One region of the Sporosarcina sp. Y1011 genome, then DNA from elsewhere that is predicted to be linked to it. Evidence: riboswitches for the same ligand, from Rfam matches in the RefSeq annotation. Region 1 holds a riboswitch; each other region holds the start of a gene.
The links. A riboswitch is a leader RNA that binds a small molecule or an ion and turns the genes downstream of it on or off. The one in region 1 is predicted to bind preQ1.
Positions count from the first base shown of each region.

Region 1 (5,650 bases):
TGTAGCGAAAGTGCGTCTAGCAACACCCGGGGTAAAAGTGACGGGAGACATCCAGGACATACTGATGAACCCGGACATTGATTTCATCTTTGAGGCAATTGTTGGTGAGGAACCTGCCTATACGTATCTTTCAGATGCAATCGAAAAAGGCAAACACATTATAACGGCAAATAAGAAAATGTTCGCGACACATGGTCCGGCATTATTGAAACACGCGGAATTCCGAGGCGTTCAGGTCGGTTATGAAGCAACTACAGCGGGTGGAGTACCAATTATCCGTACAGTAAAAAACTTGTTGCCTGCAGATCGAGTACGACGAGTCAGAGGGATTTTAAATGGAACCTCAAATTTCATCCTGACAAAGATGCGGGAAGAGAAAGTTTCGTTTAAGGCTGCACTTATTGAAGCACAAGAGCTTGGTTATGCGGAAGCAGATCCGACTGACGATGTTAGTGGTAAAGATGCTTTTCGAAAACTGATGATTTTAAGTGCACTATCATTTGGTGCCCAGCCTGATTGGAGAGACATCCCGACTGTGGGAATCGATGGAGTTAAAGCTGAAGATGTTGCAGAAGCGTTAAAAGGGAAACTTCGTTATCGGCATATCGCGGAGATTTCAATTGATGAAAAGGGTGTCTTGCGAGGAAGTGTGGGACCGGTACTAATTGGTCCTGACAATCCGTTATATGGAGTCGACGGTGTTGATAATGCAATTATTGTTGAAACTGATTATCTAGGGTCCCTTACTCTTGTAGGCCCGGGAGCAGGCATGTATCCGACAGCGAGCGCATTGATCGGAGACTTCTTATATATGGTTAGACAACGTGAAAAGGTTCTTATCAAAAGTTAAGAAAAAGGCGATTCCATCTCAGGAATCGCCTTTTCAAATCATTTTTTTAGCTTCATTAACTTAGCTTCTACTTTCAAAGCTTTGATAAATGAGATAACCATCAGCAACATGACGAATGAGAATGGCAGCGCCGCGATAATAATGGTGTTTTGCAAGGCCGTAAGTCCACCGACAGAAAGTAAAATGAGGGCAATTGTCGATTGGATGATACCCCAAATGAGTTTAACTGTATTAGGTGGTGTCAACGAACCGTTTGTCGACTGCATGCCTAAAACGAAAGTTGCCGAATCTGCAGACGTAATGAAAAAGGATGCAATCAGTAATATGGCAAATACTGAAACGGCGATAGACAAAGGCATTGCACTAAACATTTCAAAAATGACTAGTTCCGTATCGGCTTTCGCCAAATCGAGAACGCCGCTTTTCTGAATATCGATGGCTGTTGTTCCAAACGCTGAAAACCAGAATGATCCAAGGAGCGTAGGGGCAACAAGTACACCAATCATGAATTCGCGAATGGTACGTCCTTTTGAAACTCGGGCTATAAACATACTGACAAACGGTGCCCATGAGATCCACCAAGCCCAGTAGAAAATAGTCCAGCTGTCAAGCCAACTACGATCACTAGAGTCTAAAGGTGCTGTGCGAAAACTCATTTGAACGAGATTTGATAAATAACCCCCAAACGAATCAGTAAACATATTGAAAATAAGCAATGTCGGTCCCACTATAACCACAAATCCGAGAAGTGCGAGTGCAAGTACTAAATTGGTATTCGACAAATATTTAATACCCCTGCTAAGTCCCGACCAGGCGGATCCGATGAATAGGACAGTAACGACCCCAATGATGACAATTTGAGAAAAGATATTAATTTTAACGTCAAATAAGTAATGAAGACCTGCATTAATTTGAACAGCGCCGAAGCCGAGAGATGTAGCAACTCCAAACGATGTCGCGAATACTGCGAGTACATCGACGAGAACGCCCCACGGACCTACCATTTTTTTCCCGAATATCGGCTTCAGTGTTGCTGAAATTAATCCTGGTTCGCCTTTGCGGAACTGGAAGAAGGCAAGAGATAGTGCGATTACGCCGTACATTGCCCACACATGGAGCCCCCAATGGAAGAAAGTCTGTTGTAGCCCTTCTTTAAAAGCCGCATCCGTATTTGGAGCTTCCGTGGCGGGATCGATTGCAAAATGTGACAATGGTTCTGCGGCACCATAAAAGACCAGTCCGATACCCATCCCAGCAGAAAAGAGCATGGCAATCCATGAAATTGTAGAAAATTGCGGACGATCTGTATCTTTTCCAAGACGGATTTTTCCATATGGACTTATGATGAAATAGAAACTCAGGACTAACATAAATGACATGAGTAACATATAGTACCAACCGAAAGTTGATGCAACAACGTTTTTAATATTCGTTGTAATTGCTTCAAAACTTTCAGGGGCAAATGCGCCATACCCAACGGTCAATATGATGAGACCAATTGTGATATAAAAAACGTTTGATATTTTCTTCATACTTCCCCCTCGTGTTACTGGTAATGTAGAAACAGTTTTTAACTATACTAGCAAAATGTAATGAAAGCAACTGTCCGGTTAAATAAGTATTCCCGTTCATAACCCTTTCCATTCGTGTGCAAGGACGATGCGGAGTCCTCTATTTAAATAAAAATAGCTGAAAATCCATAGATTTTCAGCCGATTTCTCAATCTTCATCTTTAATGTCGCGATCCGGTGGAATGGGTTCGTTACGCCATTCGTCAATTTGGTGTTTTAATGTTTCGAGCTGTTCTAAATAAAGACTAAACTGATCTTTGTTCACTAGAAATTGTTCGCCGTCATGGACAGAACGGATTCGTCCTTCCCTTACATACTTCTGAATTTGTTCGACGGGCATGCTAAGATATTCGGCAGCTTCTTGAATGGAGATATACATCTAAGCCCTCCTTAGAAAATTCAGTTGTAGATAAAGTGGCGGGTGCTGTTTCGGTTAAATCAATTTCTTGAAGTTTAACCGTTTATTCAAAGCCATCATAATCGGAATTCCAATTGCCATGACAACAAATTCACCGATTGCAACTGTTAACCATGTAAGTAGGAAAGGGAGCTCTAATGCTAGGTTTAACTCGAAAGCAATGATGAACATGGTAAAGGTGAAAACAAGTGTGTTGAAGACCAATCGCTTGAAAATGCCAGGTATAAATTTAGCAGAAAATATCGTGATTGAAAGAGCTATAATTGATTGACTTACGCCGAAAAATAGGTCATACATGCCAAGTGGAGAAAACAAGTTTGTGACGAATACTCCGAGTACAATGCCGAAGAAGAACTTCTTATTAAATACCACAAGATGGTTGAACAGCTCGGAGATACGAAATTGGATTGCTGAATAAGCCAGTGGTGCTATTAATAGAGATACGGCTACATATAAAGCGGCAATAATCCCGCTTATGGCCATTGTTTTTATTTTCATTACTTATTTCCTCCTAGTTTTTTAGCGTGGGATGGTTACGAACCACGTGTATGAACAATTTATTATTATAGTGGATAGTTACTAATTACGTCAAGTTGATTTAAAGTGTTGGAACTCTCGAATTACATGGTATCTTCTATATATAAAGGGAAAAGGAGCAGTGGAATCATGTCGCAGCGAATTGCCTACACAGTCGTGTTGTTAGGCGCAATCCTATGGGGAACAACGGGCACTGCACAAACGTTTCTCCCGCAAACCATCCATCCATTGACAGTTGGTGCATCACGGCTTGCGGTGGGTGGTTTTTCATTGTTGATTCTATTACTAATCATGCGAAAAATTAATTTTCGAAATTGGCCGTGGAAAGCTACGATTTACGCGGCTATTTCAATGGCTATTTTCCAGTATCTATTCTTTTCTTCTGTTAGATTAACCGGCGTCGCTATAGGAACAGTCGTTACAATTGGCAGTTCGCCTGTATTTTCTGGAATCATCGAATGGTTGTTGTTAAAACGACGTCCGACACTTATTTGGCTTGCAGCTACCGCGCTTGCGATTGCGGGGTGTGCACTACTATTTTTAAATAAAGACGGTATCGTTGTTAATCCAGTAGGTGTTTCGATGTCGCTTGGGGCAGGACTATTGTTTGCCTTTTATGCACTTGTAAATAAAGAAGTACTTGAAAAAGTGGACGCTGTACCTGCTGTTGCAGTCATCTTTTCAATTAGTGCGTTGTTGCTGATGCCACTTGTGTTTTTATTCGAAACGGATGGTCTGATTTCTGCTCGGGGAATATCTGTGGTACTGTATCTTGGACTAATTACGACAAGTGTAGCGTACATCCTGTTTTCAGCCGGATTAAAAAGAATTCCATCGTCGTCTGCCGTTACTCTATCACTTGCTGAACCGCTTACTGCAGCTGTTTTGAGTGTTATTGTGGTTGGCGAGCATCTCGACGGAACGTCCTGGACGGGCATTGCTATGTTGCTAGGCGGAATCCTCGTATTGACGCTCAGTGGTAGAAAAATGAAGAAGTCAGATAAACCCCTGGTCTCCCATCGATAGTTGGGAAGTCAGGGGTTTTTACCGATATAATCTGTTCTTAAGAAATTCTTCATAATTACAGTAGGTGAATGTTAAGATTTGGCGGTTACAATTGGTATCATAGAGAAAAGCGAGGTGCGGAAGATGGCGAAATTCACAGTGCTTGTAGCGGATGACGATCAGGATATCCGTAACGGGATTGAAATATATTTGAAAAATGAAGGTTATGAGGTACTGAAGGCGGCGGATGGTATAGAGGCACTTGAGCTACTGAAGTCGAATGATGTCCATCTTCTTATTCTCGATATTATGATGCCAAATATGGATGGTATTACTGCGACATTCAAAATTCGGGAAGCGCGCAATATCCCGATTATTATGCTGAGTGCGAAGGTGGAAGACTCTGATAAAATCCATGGACTATCCGTTGGCGCAGATGATTATGTGACGAAACCTTTCCATCCGATGGAGTTGATGGCCCGTGTGAAGTCGCAATTGCGTCGCTATATCCAATTTGGGACATACGATGGTCAGAAAAAAGTAGAAATCGACGGGCTTGTTCTTGATGAAGAAGCAAAGGAAATCACTATTGATGGTGACGTGGTAAAACTGACACCAATTGAATACAAAATCACAGAGTTGCTGATGAAAAATGCGGGGCGTGTATTTTCCATCAATGAAATCTACGAGCGCGTTTGGAATGAAGCAGCGTACAATGCTGAAAATATCGTTGCGGTGCATATACGTAAAATACGCGAAAAAATTGAAGCAGATCCGAAAAATCCGAGATATGTAAAGGTGGTGTGGGGCATTGGTTACAAAATCGAAAAATGACTGGGGTGTAGCTTGGTCAATCATCGCTATTGTCATTGCGGCTTTAAGTATCGGTTACTGTTTCTCCCACATCATTGACCTGGTCGGTAATGGAATGGAACGTTCCGGTAGAGCGATTGCTTACTTCACCCGGATAGTGAAAGGAAATGTATGAATATGAAAAATAAACGAATGCCTCTAGTTGTCTGGTCAATCCTGATCGCCTTGTTTTTAACGGCGCTTGTCTCTATTATAAACACGGGTCCGAGGTTTGTAGGGAATAGCTTTGTAGATACAGATGAATTCAAATCAGAAATGGAAAGTTTTTATGACAGGATTAGTACGACGGTTTTGAATCCGATTGATGTGGAAAAGGAGAAAAAACAAATCAACGTATCAAAGGAGGAAATCGCAGAGCATCGTGAGCGTTACGGCACATTGGCAGAACAAATTGCC
Region 1 covers NZ_JBYHFP010000002.1:364,791-370,440, reverse strand. Annotated here, with positions in the region: gene AC25Y5_RS04015 (homoserine dehydrogenase) at 1-850, shown strand, start outside; gene AC25Y5_RS04010 (BCCT family transporter) at 889-2,382, opposite strand; gene AC25Y5_RS04005 (excisionase family DNA-binding protein) at 2,570-2,800, opposite strand; gene AC25Y5_RS04000 (QueT transporter family protein) at 2,855-3,337, opposite strand; PreQ1 riboswitch class I at 3,345-3,389, opposite strand; gene AC25Y5_RS03995 (DMT family transporter) at 3,506-4,402, shown strand; gene AC25Y5_RS03990 (response regulator transcription factor) at 4,526-5,215, shown strand; gene AC25Y5_RS03985 (hypothetical protein) at 5,193-5,369, shown strand; gene AC25Y5_RS03980 (sensor histidine kinase) at 5,372-5,650, shown strand, end outside.

Region 2 (5,650 bases), on a different contig from region 1:
GTTTCTTTGTTTGATAAAAAACCGGTTCTACTTGCTTTAACAGCTACGGCTACGCCGGCAGTTAGGGAAGATATTTGCAACCAGCTCGGAATTAGTGAAAATAATACAGTAATGACTGGTTTTGAACGAGCAAATCTAACTTTTTCCGTTGTTAAAGGGCAAGACCGTGAAAAATTCGTAAAAGAATATGTTCGGAAAAATGAAGGGGAAGCGGGTATCATCTATGCCGCGACTCGTAAAGCCGTCGATTCAGTGCATGACTTCCTACAAAGAAGTGGAGTGAAAGTCGCAAAATACCATGCTGGACTTGGGGATATTGAACGCCAATCCGGCCAAGACCGCTTTTTAAATGACGAAGCCGCTGTTATGGTAGCGACGAATGCGTTTGGAATGGGAATCGACAAGTCCAATATTCGTTACGTTATTCATTACCAAATGCCGAAAAACATGGAGAGTTATTATCAGGAGGCAGGCCGTGCAGGCCGTGATGGGCTCGATAGTGCTTGTACTGTGCTCTTTTCATCACAGGATGTTCAAACGCAACGTTTCTTAATTGACCAATCGCAAGACCAAAGCAGAATTCCCGCTGAGCTGGAGAAATTACAGTCCATGATTGATTATTGCCATACGGAAACTTGTCTACAAAAGTTCATTATCCTGTATTTCGGAGAGACGGATGTAGTGGATTGTGGAAGATGTGCCAATTGCACTGACACTCGTGAAAGTACAGACGTCACGAAAGATGTTCAAAAAGTATTGTCATGCGTCATTCGAATGGGCCAACGATTTGGCAAGGCTATGATTGCACAAGTATTAACCGGATCACGGAACAAGAAAGTGATTGAATTCGGTTTTGATAAATTAACGACATATGGTTTGATGAAGGGACGCAGCGCTAAAGACATTTCCGATTTCATAGAGTTTATTATTTCGGAAAGTTATCTTGGCGTGGAAAATGGGCAATTTCCGACCATTTATGTTAGTGAAGCAGGAAAAGATGTACTGACAGGTAAGGTGACAGTACATCGCAAAGTTTCTGTTGTTACTATGCAAGTCGCAAATGATGATCCGTTATTCGATCAGCTCCGTGCACTTCGTATGAAACTTGCCCAAGAAGCCGGTGTACCGCCGTTCGTTGTCTTTTCCGATAAAACATTACGGGACATGGCAGCAAGAATGCCAATCACGAATGATGCGTTCCTAGAAGTAAACGGTGTAGGACTTGCGAAACTGGAACGATACGGTGATCCGTTCATGGAAGAAATCAAGAATTATCAAATGCAAAACGCTTGATGAACTTTGAATAAAAGAGGCAGGCACTATTCCGAATGGGATAGTGCCTGCCTCTTGATTTATCAGAATATACAACTGACTCATATTCAATGATTAGAAAGAAAGTCTAACCTCTAATCAATAAACAGCAATTTAAATCCACAAAGTAATTGGGGTAGCGTTTACTACTTTAATCTAAATTTTTTAACGGTTATCTACTTTTTCCGGATACATATCATGATTCATCATCCGGTGTTCTGCCATTTTTTCATATTTCGTGCCGGGTTTACCATAGTTACAATATGGATCGATTGATAATCCGCCGCGTGGTGTGAACTTACCCCATACTTCGATGTAACGTGGTTCAATCAGTTTAATTAAATCATTCATAATAATATTGACACAGTCTTCATGGAAATCGCCATGATTGCGGAAACTGAAGAGATATAATTTAAGTGCTTTACTCTCTACTAGTTTTTTGTCTGGCATGAAACTGATATACATCGTTGCAAAATCGGGTTGCCCGGTCATTGGGCAAAGTGAAGTGAATTCAGGACAATTAAATTTCACGAAATAATCACGATTGATATGCATGTTGTCGACTGACTCTAAAACGTCAGGGTTGTATTCATACACGTATTTTGTGTTTTGATTACCGAGTAAAGTTAAGTCGGTCAGTGTTGCCTCATCTCTTCCAGCCAATTAAAAAACCTCCCATAAATTTGTCAGGGAGGTCCATAGGCGCCGGAAAAAAGAGCCATATCGAATGCACATGACTTAAATTCCGTTATCCATAGTTTTTTTAAGAGGGTCGCTATGAACCTCTCCCGAACAGGGTATTCATTTCGTATCTGACATTAAACGACCTACTCTGATTTGTCAATAGTTTCTCTTTTTGTTAAGCCAATTAACGCATACAGAGCAACTGCCAGCAGGAGGAAACCAGTCAGCATGAATGCTCCTCGATATTCCAGGTCGAGGAAGCCGATAAGTCCCGAACCTGCAACAACGCCTATTGAGAAGAATGCATAGAAATAACCATAAGCTTTTCCACGGAATTCAGCAGACGAAGAATCGATTAGCAGTGAGTTGATCGATGGGAATAGGAAAGCAAATCCCGCTCCATAAATACCCATTGCAACATACAAGTAATTCAATTCTTCAATTTGGCTTAGGAACAACATACTCAATCCCATGAGTGCAATTCCGAATGCTAGCGTCACAACCGGTCGTACGCGGTCAAAAATTCGATTAATGGGTAATAAAAAGATTAGAATTGCAACCACGCCGAATGTACTTAATAATAACCCCGTCGTTTTCGTATCGAATCCGAGCGACGCTACTTTTAAAGGTAAAACAAGGGCTAGTACCCCCTGGGAAAACATTAAAAAGAATGCCCCCGCAAAAGCTCTAACCATACCGGGATGCTGGAACAGATTAATAACCCGGAATTCACCAGTACCTCGTGAAGGGTTTTTTCGTACATATGTATAAGAACGAAGAACGAAGAATGCTAGTATTGCTAACAGTAGCATAATCCCGCCGTTGACCGCCATTATGAAGGAGGTGCTTGTATTAGCAGCAACAATACCTCCGTATGCAGGTCCTAAAATTGCGGCCATTCCAACGAATGCACCCGAAATTGCAACATTTTTACCACGTTTTGAACCTTCTGCACGATTTGCTAGGAAAGTGAAGGCTGCGGGAACAATTAGTCCTTCCATAAAACCATGAACGAATCGCACCCCGAGCAGTGACATCGGCCCAGAAACAAACGCGTAGAGGAAGAGAGAAATCGCCGTCGCAAAAAGTCCGAGTACTAGTATGAGGAATGGACCTCGTTTGTCGGTCATGAAACCTGAAATGACATTCCCGATTGTGTTAGAAAATGAATAGATTCCTACCGCAAGTCCTACCAGGAATGGCGTAGCACCAAGTGATAATGCAAATGGACTCATAACGGGAAGTTGTGAAAATAAGTCGAAAAACGAGAAAAATACAATGAGGTAAACAAACCCACGCATAATGTAGCCTCTTTTCAATGATATAGATACCATTCTATATTTTAGCATTAGTTTGAGCTAAGGGGAAAAGGATAGATTGTGAACAATCCATTTGGTTTGCCATTATACGAACTGTAGCGATAAGATTACGCTTAGATCTGATAGAACAAGAGGTGAGAAATGAATGAGTTTCCTTAAAAAACTTTTCAGCAAGCAAGATAATACAAAGAATGAAGCGCAAATTGAAAAACAGTATATTTTTGTTGAATTGGAATTGGAGGATTACTACGAGCCTTTTTACGCCAGGGATTTGTCAGAACGCCAAGTTGCCGATTTGAATAAACCTGAATATATGAATGTTCACCAATCATTCAATTTAGGATCACCAGTGATCGCACATATCGCATCTGATACTTCAATTGAAATATTTATTCAAACGAATCACTTCGAGGCGAATGCTGTCGTTAAAGCGGGAATTGTAGTGAGTCATGCGTATTCATCCATCGAAGCGATTTTTATGGAAGCAGTTATTTGGACTAGCGGTGGTCATGTGGTGACGATTCCATTTAAACTAAATATTCGTGCTGACGATGAAAAGTCTAGATTGGCTTCAGCTTTGATAAGCATACAGAAAGAAATTCCGTTTTATTTCGGAAGAGTAGTAAATGATTTAGTTACGATAGACAAGCAAATGCTTATGACTATTCCGGAGTCTGTGCAGAATGATATGCAAATCACGCTTGCAGAACTGTACCATGACGAGTCACGAAATCCGGGTCCTTATATAGAAATTGAAACAGTTTTGGATCGTGAAATGACGACTGCAGGATGGGTCATGCACTTTGATAATGAAAAGTTGATAGAAGAAGAACCAGACTTGTCTTTTATGATAAATGAAATTTTAAGTACGGTTTTTGATAAAATCATTCAATTGGCCGACAATGGCCGTTTTACAGGATGGGTTGCAGAACATGTAGCGAATTCAGAAGGAAGTAGCCCATATGGCGAAACAACGACATTCATCTTTACATCGTCAGAACCGATGCATAGAAATGAAAAACTTCATAGTGCGATTATGAAATATATGAAATCATTAAAAGGGTTCTTAAGAGAAGATGGCGGCTATCCATTAAAGTATGAAGCACTTCCTTTGATTAGACAAATCGGCACTGGATATGGATTTGTCTTGATTGATGAATGTTTTTTAGCAAAAGCAGATGAGTTATATAGAAAGATGACGAATAAAGAGATAAACTTATATAGTAAATTGCTGAAATTGAAAGCATTAGATCGAAAGGGGAATAAAAACGATGACAATTAGAGTCGGAATTGCAGGTTATGGAAATTTAGGCCGCGGTGTTGAATACGCGATTGCTCAAAACAACGATATGGAACTGGTAAGCGTATTTACAAGGAGGAAGCCAGAGGACGTTAAACTGCTGAATGGCAATATACCTGTTCATATGATGTCTGACATCCAAAATTATACAGAAGAGATTGATGTCCTAATTCTTTGCGGTGGATCAAAAAATGATTTACCGGAACAAGGACCAGCTCTTTCTGCTCTTTTCAATACTGTCGATAGTTTTGATACGCATGCAAAAATTCCAGGATACTTTGAATCGGTTGATGCAACGGCTAAACCGAATGGTAAGACTGCGATCATTTCCGTCGGATGGGATCCGGGTTTATTTTCCATCAATCGTTTGTTCGGTGAAGCAGTATTATCAGAAGGAGCAACGTATACATTTTGGGGCAAAGGGTTAAGCCAAGGGCATTCCGACGCACTCAGAAGAGTTGAAGGCGTAAAAGGTGCTGTACAATATACGCTTCCTAATTCAGATGCAGTCGATCGCGTGCGGGATGGTTCGTTACCAGAATTGTCGACGCGTGAGAAACATACGCGTGAATGCTATGTGGTCTTGGAACAAGGCGTTGACGCTGAAGAAGTGCGAAACACGATTGTAACAATGCCAGACTACTTCTCTGACTACGATACGACTGTTACCTTTATCACTGAAGAAGAATTGAAACAGGACCACTCGGCAATGCCCCACGGCGGTTTTGTAATTCGTAGCGGTAAGACAGGTGTTGGCAATACACAAGTAATAGAGTATTCACTAAAACTCGGTAGCAATCCCGAATTTACTTCAAGTGTACTCGTTGCATACGCACGTGCAGCTTACAGGTTGAATGAGAATGGTGAAACAGGCGCAAAAACAGTATTTGATATTGCACCTGGTTTACTATCACCAAAAAGCGCTGCAGATTTGCGTAAAGAGTTATTATAATAGCACTAGAGCCACCTAGGAAATTCACTATATACCCGCCTAAAAATTTATCTTTTGATAGTTGATGTAAGCTAAAATCCCTCA
Region 2 covers NZ_JBYHFP010000001.1:363,713-369,362, forward strand. Annotated here, with positions in the region: gene recQ (DNA helicase RecQ) at 1-1,293, shown strand, start outside; gene queF (preQ(1) synthase) at 1,477-1,974, opposite strand; PreQ1 riboswitch class I at 2,060-2,103, opposite strand; gene AC25Y5_RS01825 (MFS transporter) at 2,139-3,296, opposite strand; gene AC25Y5_RS01830 (hypothetical protein) at 3,460-4,596, shown strand; gene AC25Y5_RS01835 (diaminopimelate dehydrogenase) at 4,586-5,566, shown strand.
Region 2: it holds a riboswitch for preQ1, as region 1 does, so the genes downstream of both, queF (preQ(1) synthase) here and AC25Y5_RS04000 (QueT transporter family protein) in region 1, are expected to answer to the same signal.

Region 3 (5,650 bases), on a different contig from region 1:
GGTTTAAAAGTCAAGCTAATTAACAATATAAGAGGGATGGCTAATGCAACGATGAAACCAAAACGCTTATTTTTCATCCTGTTCATTGGCTATCACCTTTCCTCTGACGTGTCTTTTCAAACCAGAAACCAAAGCCAATTAGGATCAAACCGCCAATGACAAAGAAAAGTGATTTCGGCATGAAGTCATATGACAAATCTGCGTAAAAGCGGAAAATCAGTGCACAAACAATGAGAACAGCGGGTAAACTACCGATTTTCAAGAAGAACAGTAGTTTTATCGCGAAAACAATTGTGAAAATAATCGCCATGATTTCGGCAGTATCTCCAGAAACAACATCAATCCAAGTAGTTGGAAATGTTAGAAATAGCCCCGCTATTCCATAGACAACTGAACCAATCCATTCAGACGATAATTGGTAACTGCCATACGGGTAAAAGGCGAGAAATAACCCGATGACGAAGAAAGAACTTGCAATAAGAAGCCCATGCACATCAAAATAGATAAATATATTGAAAATAAACGTCATTGCTAAAACCGTATTAGCGATGAACAAACCTCTAGAATGATTGAACCTTTTTTCATTCATCCAAAAAAGAAATGGAATGACAAGTAGAAGGAAGTAAGGTACACCACTGATTCCACCCCATACATTGAATCCATAGATAATGAAAAATACTGTTGCTACTGCAGCTATAAATTTATCTTTCAAGTAATAGGCGAGCGGTAAAATCCCGAGTCCCCACATGAAGAAATCCGCATAGACGCCTGCGCTTAGGTTAAACATCTGGCCAATCAAGAAGATACCGGCACCGTACACAGCCACACCGATATAATAAAGGCTACGCGATGTTTTTGGATAACGTTCTTCCATTTTATAACCGCCAATATAAAAGCCAGCTGTCGCAACGAATAATAGAATGAACTTTGCAAGTTTCGGTATTTCCTGCCAATTTCCAGCGACGAAACTTAAAATACCGACACCTATTAAAATGGCTCCAAAGACCAGCAAGACCCGCACAAAACCCACTCGTTCAGTAGGCTCGTATTCCGATAGAAGCGCGCTTCTTTGATCCGTCCCAAGCTTTCCTGCTTGTTCTAAATAGCGAAACTCCTTTTCAAGAACACGGTATTCAGAATTACTGACTTTTCTCTTCATCTAATCGAGCCCCCTATTCCATAGTTTCTCGTATGCTTAATTATACCCGTCTTTAATCATTAGCAACACTGGAAGTTAAGACTATTTTCTAGAACAGTTAAAACTTTATAAGGGTCAAGTGGGAGATGGAAGAATGAAGAGTTTTAGGACACTCTATCACGTAGCACATAGTATTTTTAGCTATGTACTATTAAAAAGTGATACTTCCTAGAAATAAAAGTAGGGATGCGATGAAATCGCATCCCTAAGTATTAATACATATCGACAAAGTGCTGAAGTCGTTCAATATAAAGTAATACAACTGCATCTGTTTTGCTCGATGTGTGGATTAAATTATTCGCCAGCGATTCTGGACACTTACCATGTGTAATTTTATTAGTACATATCTAAACCCCGCGTTTGTTCCCCCATATAAGCGTATGGAGCTGAGGTAATACCCTAACGTCATTCATGATAGATGAATTGACGGTCAAATCAACCAACCATTCATACCGATTTAGTAGAGTAGACACTAGCAGTTCATTTTCAGTCGTCGTCGTATCATCGTTTCCTGTCTGTAAAAAGAAAGGAAAAGCCGGGTAACGTTGGTGGACGGCTTCGGCAAATTTGAAATCTACTTCATCAAAAATGACGATCTTCAAACTAGCAGTCGTATTAAGCAGTTTCTCCATAAATGTATCCAGTTTGCTGAAATCTGTTGCCATTCCAGAACTAGGTGGTTTTGGAGAAAGGGTAATATCATCGATTTCCAACAACCAATCCTGCCAAAAAGAAGCCTGCGTTTCAACCGCAACTTTCCAGCCTTGTTCATGGCATAAATCAACAAGTTCCCCGATACCTTTATGAAGCGCAGGATTCCCACCTGAAATTGTTACATGTGAAAATGACTGCCCACCAATTGCTTTAAGTTCTTCTATAATTTCAATAGGTTGTTTCGAAACGCTCTTTCCTGAACCATCCCACGTGAAACTGGAATCACACCACGAGCATGAATAATCACACCCTGATGTCCGAACGAACATCGTTTTCAATCCCATTACCATTCCTTCACCTTGAATAGTTGGTCCGAAAACCTCCATCACAGGAATCTTCATACGTTCTCCTCCAGTTTGGGCCGGTAGATGACGTAGCTTGTTGGCGTTTCACGGACAATGACCTGAAGACAGACTGCTTTATTGCTTCTCGTCTGCAGAACTTCCTGAATTGAATTATAAATCTGTTCAGCTAATTTCTCGGTTGTAGGGAAGTTAGACTTAAATTCAGGATGATCATTCAATACGGAATGATCATATTTATCATGAATGAGGGTTTTGAGTTCCTTGAAATCAATCAGAAAACCAATTGAATCCAATTCATTTCCTCCGATTGTTATGTTCAAATAGTACGTATGCCCATGCATCACTTGGCACTTTCCAGCATTTTCACTTGGAATGTAATGCGCCGCCGAAAAATGCATGTCTTTGTTAAGTTCAAAACGAAACGAGTGCTGAACTTGTGGGTAAAATTGCTGCATCATTCGGAAACACCTTCAGACTTTTTAGTAATGTAAGCAGTTAGTCCATCATTTCGTAATACACAAGCTGGACATTCCCCGCAGCCTGAACTTGGAATTCCGTTGTAGCATGTAAGTGTTTTGTGCTGTACAAAATCGAGTGCACCTAATTCATCAGCCATTGCCCAGACCTCGGCCTTATCCAGCCACATTAAAGGCGTATGGATAACAAAGCGCCCATCCATTGCTAAATTCAACGTGACATTCAATGACTTAATAAAATTGTCACGGCAATCAGGATATCCGCTAAAATCAGTTTCACTCACACCCGTTATTAAGTGCCGGGCTCCAATCGCATCAGCATAGACAGCCGCAAACGACAGAAATAGATGATTCCTTCCTGGAACAAAGGTAGAAGGTAATTCACCATCTACTTCTTTTACTTCGATTTCATCACGTGTCAAAGCATTAGCAGATAGTTGGTTAATAAGACTCATATCGAGCAGTTTAAACGACACACCGAGCTCATCCGCAATTTTTCTTGCACATTCAATTTCCGCTGAATGGCGCTGACCATAATCAAACGTAACCGTCGCAACTTCCGCGAAATTTTTCAATGCCCAAATTAGACATGTCGTACTGTCTTGGCCGCCACTGAATACAACGACTGCTTTTTCATTTTTCATAGTAAACATCTCCTTAGTTTTTTTGAGAGGGAGTTTTCGAACCTCTTTTTCGAACAATGTTAATAATAGCATAGGAGTAGAAGCTACTAGTAGTAGTTTCCACTTTAAATAAAATGATATATTTATTCAGTATTTATATACCGATTGAATCCTAATCAATTTCAATATATAAAATGTGATTTGTTGGTACATTCATATGTATAAAGGGAATAGACATCACCAAGGATCAAAAACGGGAAACATAAAATATATAGGATTAGTGCCGATTAACTCCACAAATTTTTATGATTTATGTATTAAAACGCTTTTTTAGCAGAAGATAATAACGAATCTTAACAATTACCGGGAAGAGTGTTTTTATGGTGCCCATTCGTAATGATGTAATCCCTTTAAAACTCGAAACGGTATTGCGGATTCAATAATTGTTCGAAACTGCTTATTAAATAAGGGAGGTGTTAAAATAATGAGAACGATACAACGAATTGCCTTGGCTTTGGTAATAATTGGAGCAATCAACTGGGGCTTAATTGGATTTTTTAAGTTTGATTTGGTAGCATCACTATTTGGTGGACAAGAGGCGTTTTTATCACGGGTGGTTTACGGTCTGGTTGGGTTAAGTGGATTGGCTTGCTTGGGTATCTTATTTAATCCAATCGAAGAAACAGTCGCAGATAAAGAACCCAATCGTCGAGGCGTTAATAATCTCAGTTACGATACTGAATTCGGTGAGGAAACAGATATTGCGAAGTTGCGCGAGTCTTCTAAGAAACCCATTGATGAAAAGAATTCAGCTGACACAAGAAAGCAGGATTCAACAGACAATAAAAAATAAAGGAAGCTGAGCAAAGTTGTGGCATTTGAAAAAACATCCCAGCCTATGTCATATTGACAAGGGCTGGGATGTTTTTTAATGCATTACCTATACTTTTTCGAAGGTATTAATATAAATTGGTGTCAATTTTCATTAATAATTTCTTCTACTGTAGATTCAACTTCAGCTCGTGACATTTTTTCTTTACCACTCTTAAGCGTTTTTAATGTTGTTTTTGCCAAGGCAAGTGGGATTTTACAGAATAAAAGAATGTTTTTAGTGTCTAATGACTCTACATAGGCATCCGCTTTTTCCAAGTTCTTTGTTGCATAGGAAAACATGTCGTTACGGTCCCAACCATCGGGAATAAAATGAACACCGCGATCAGCATCTTCCTCTTGATTGCGGAGCATATTGACTGCCTGCAAACCACGTCCGTACCCGATAGCTAATTCACGATCTGTTTTAGTGCCATCATACATCTCCCATATGTCCGAAAGCATAACACCTACTAATCCTGCTACATAGTATGTATATTCATCTAAATCTTCTTTGGTTTTAACTAACCAATCCTTCTCGACCCATTTCGCCATTCCGTCTGCCATAATACTTGTTGACTCTTTTACCTTGTCCATAATATTTTCCGGACAAAAAGATAGCCAATCAGCCAGCCTTAATGTTACTTCAGGTAAAAGGTCCTCATAAGGCTTTAATAGTTGTTGGTAGGCTGCGCCATCAAAGTCTGCTTTTAAAAGTTCGCTTGTTGAGCGCAAAAGATATTGCTTCGTCTCCGATTGTAATCCTTCGTGATCTTCAATTTCATCAATTGCTCGCATACATAAATATGCTGATCCTACAGACTTTCTTAATGTTGGATTTAGTAATTTGATGGGGATATAAAAGGTTCTACTTGTCAACTTAAGGATGTGCATGGCTTCTTTATTTAACTTTGCTTCATTAATCAATGAAATGATCCCCCTTTCACAATGAGGTTGTTAATGTTTTAACGCCAAAGATAGAAAACAATCAATTACTCGGATAGTGTCTCAAGTTATTCAGATTGTATTCGCTCACAATATACTTGGATCGTATAATCTTTATTGTATCATGGACGGCAGTAATACGTACAAATAAACTCAGCCTACAACTTAAAGGCTGAGTTTGGATTATATTGCAGTAAACTTCAAGTTGATGTCGTAATGTGCAAAAAAGTCAAATTATTATTTCGTGTTCTTCTTTTTAGCGGCATCTTCCAGTTTACTTTTTGGATCTTTTGATAGGTCAGTATCTGCATAACCTTGGGGTGTTACACTAGTCGCTTTCTTACCCTTATCGTTATTTTTGTCTTTCTCCATTTTTTCACCCCCAATTAAAATGAATTGCTATATGTGATTTTTCCTTGTCACTTCATCTGGATTTGTATCACTGTAGATACTAGTTCCAAGTCCGCCACTCTTGGCAATTAATTCTTTTACTTCATTATAAGTTAGGCCCGAGTTTGC
Region 3 covers NZ_JBYHFP010000006.1:123,080-128,729, forward strand. Annotated here, with positions in the region: gene AC25Y5_RS09805 (GDYXXLXY domain-containing protein) at 1-86, opposite strand, end outside; gene AC25Y5_RS09810 (DUF2157 domain-containing protein) at 83-1,159, opposite strand; gene queE (7-carboxy-7-deazaguanine synthase QueE) at 1,546-2,253, opposite strand; gene queD (6-carboxytetrahydropterin synthase QueD) at 2,250-2,675, opposite strand; gene queC (7-cyano-7-deazaguanine synthase QueC) at 2,672-3,337, opposite strand; PreQ1 riboswitch class I at 3,345-3,388, opposite strand; gene AC25Y5_RS09830 (DUF378 domain-containing protein) at 3,801-4,169, shown strand; gene AC25Y5_RS09835 (squalene/phytoene synthase family protein) at 4,292-5,113, opposite strand; gene sspL (small, acid-soluble spore protein L) at 5,369-5,503, opposite strand; gene AC25Y5_RS09845 (gamma-type small acid-soluble spore protein) at 5,531-5,650, opposite strand, start outside.
Region 3: it holds a riboswitch for preQ1, as region 1 does, so the genes downstream of both, queC (7-cyano-7-deazaguanine synthase QueC) here and AC25Y5_RS04000 (QueT transporter family protein) in region 1, are expected to answer to the same signal.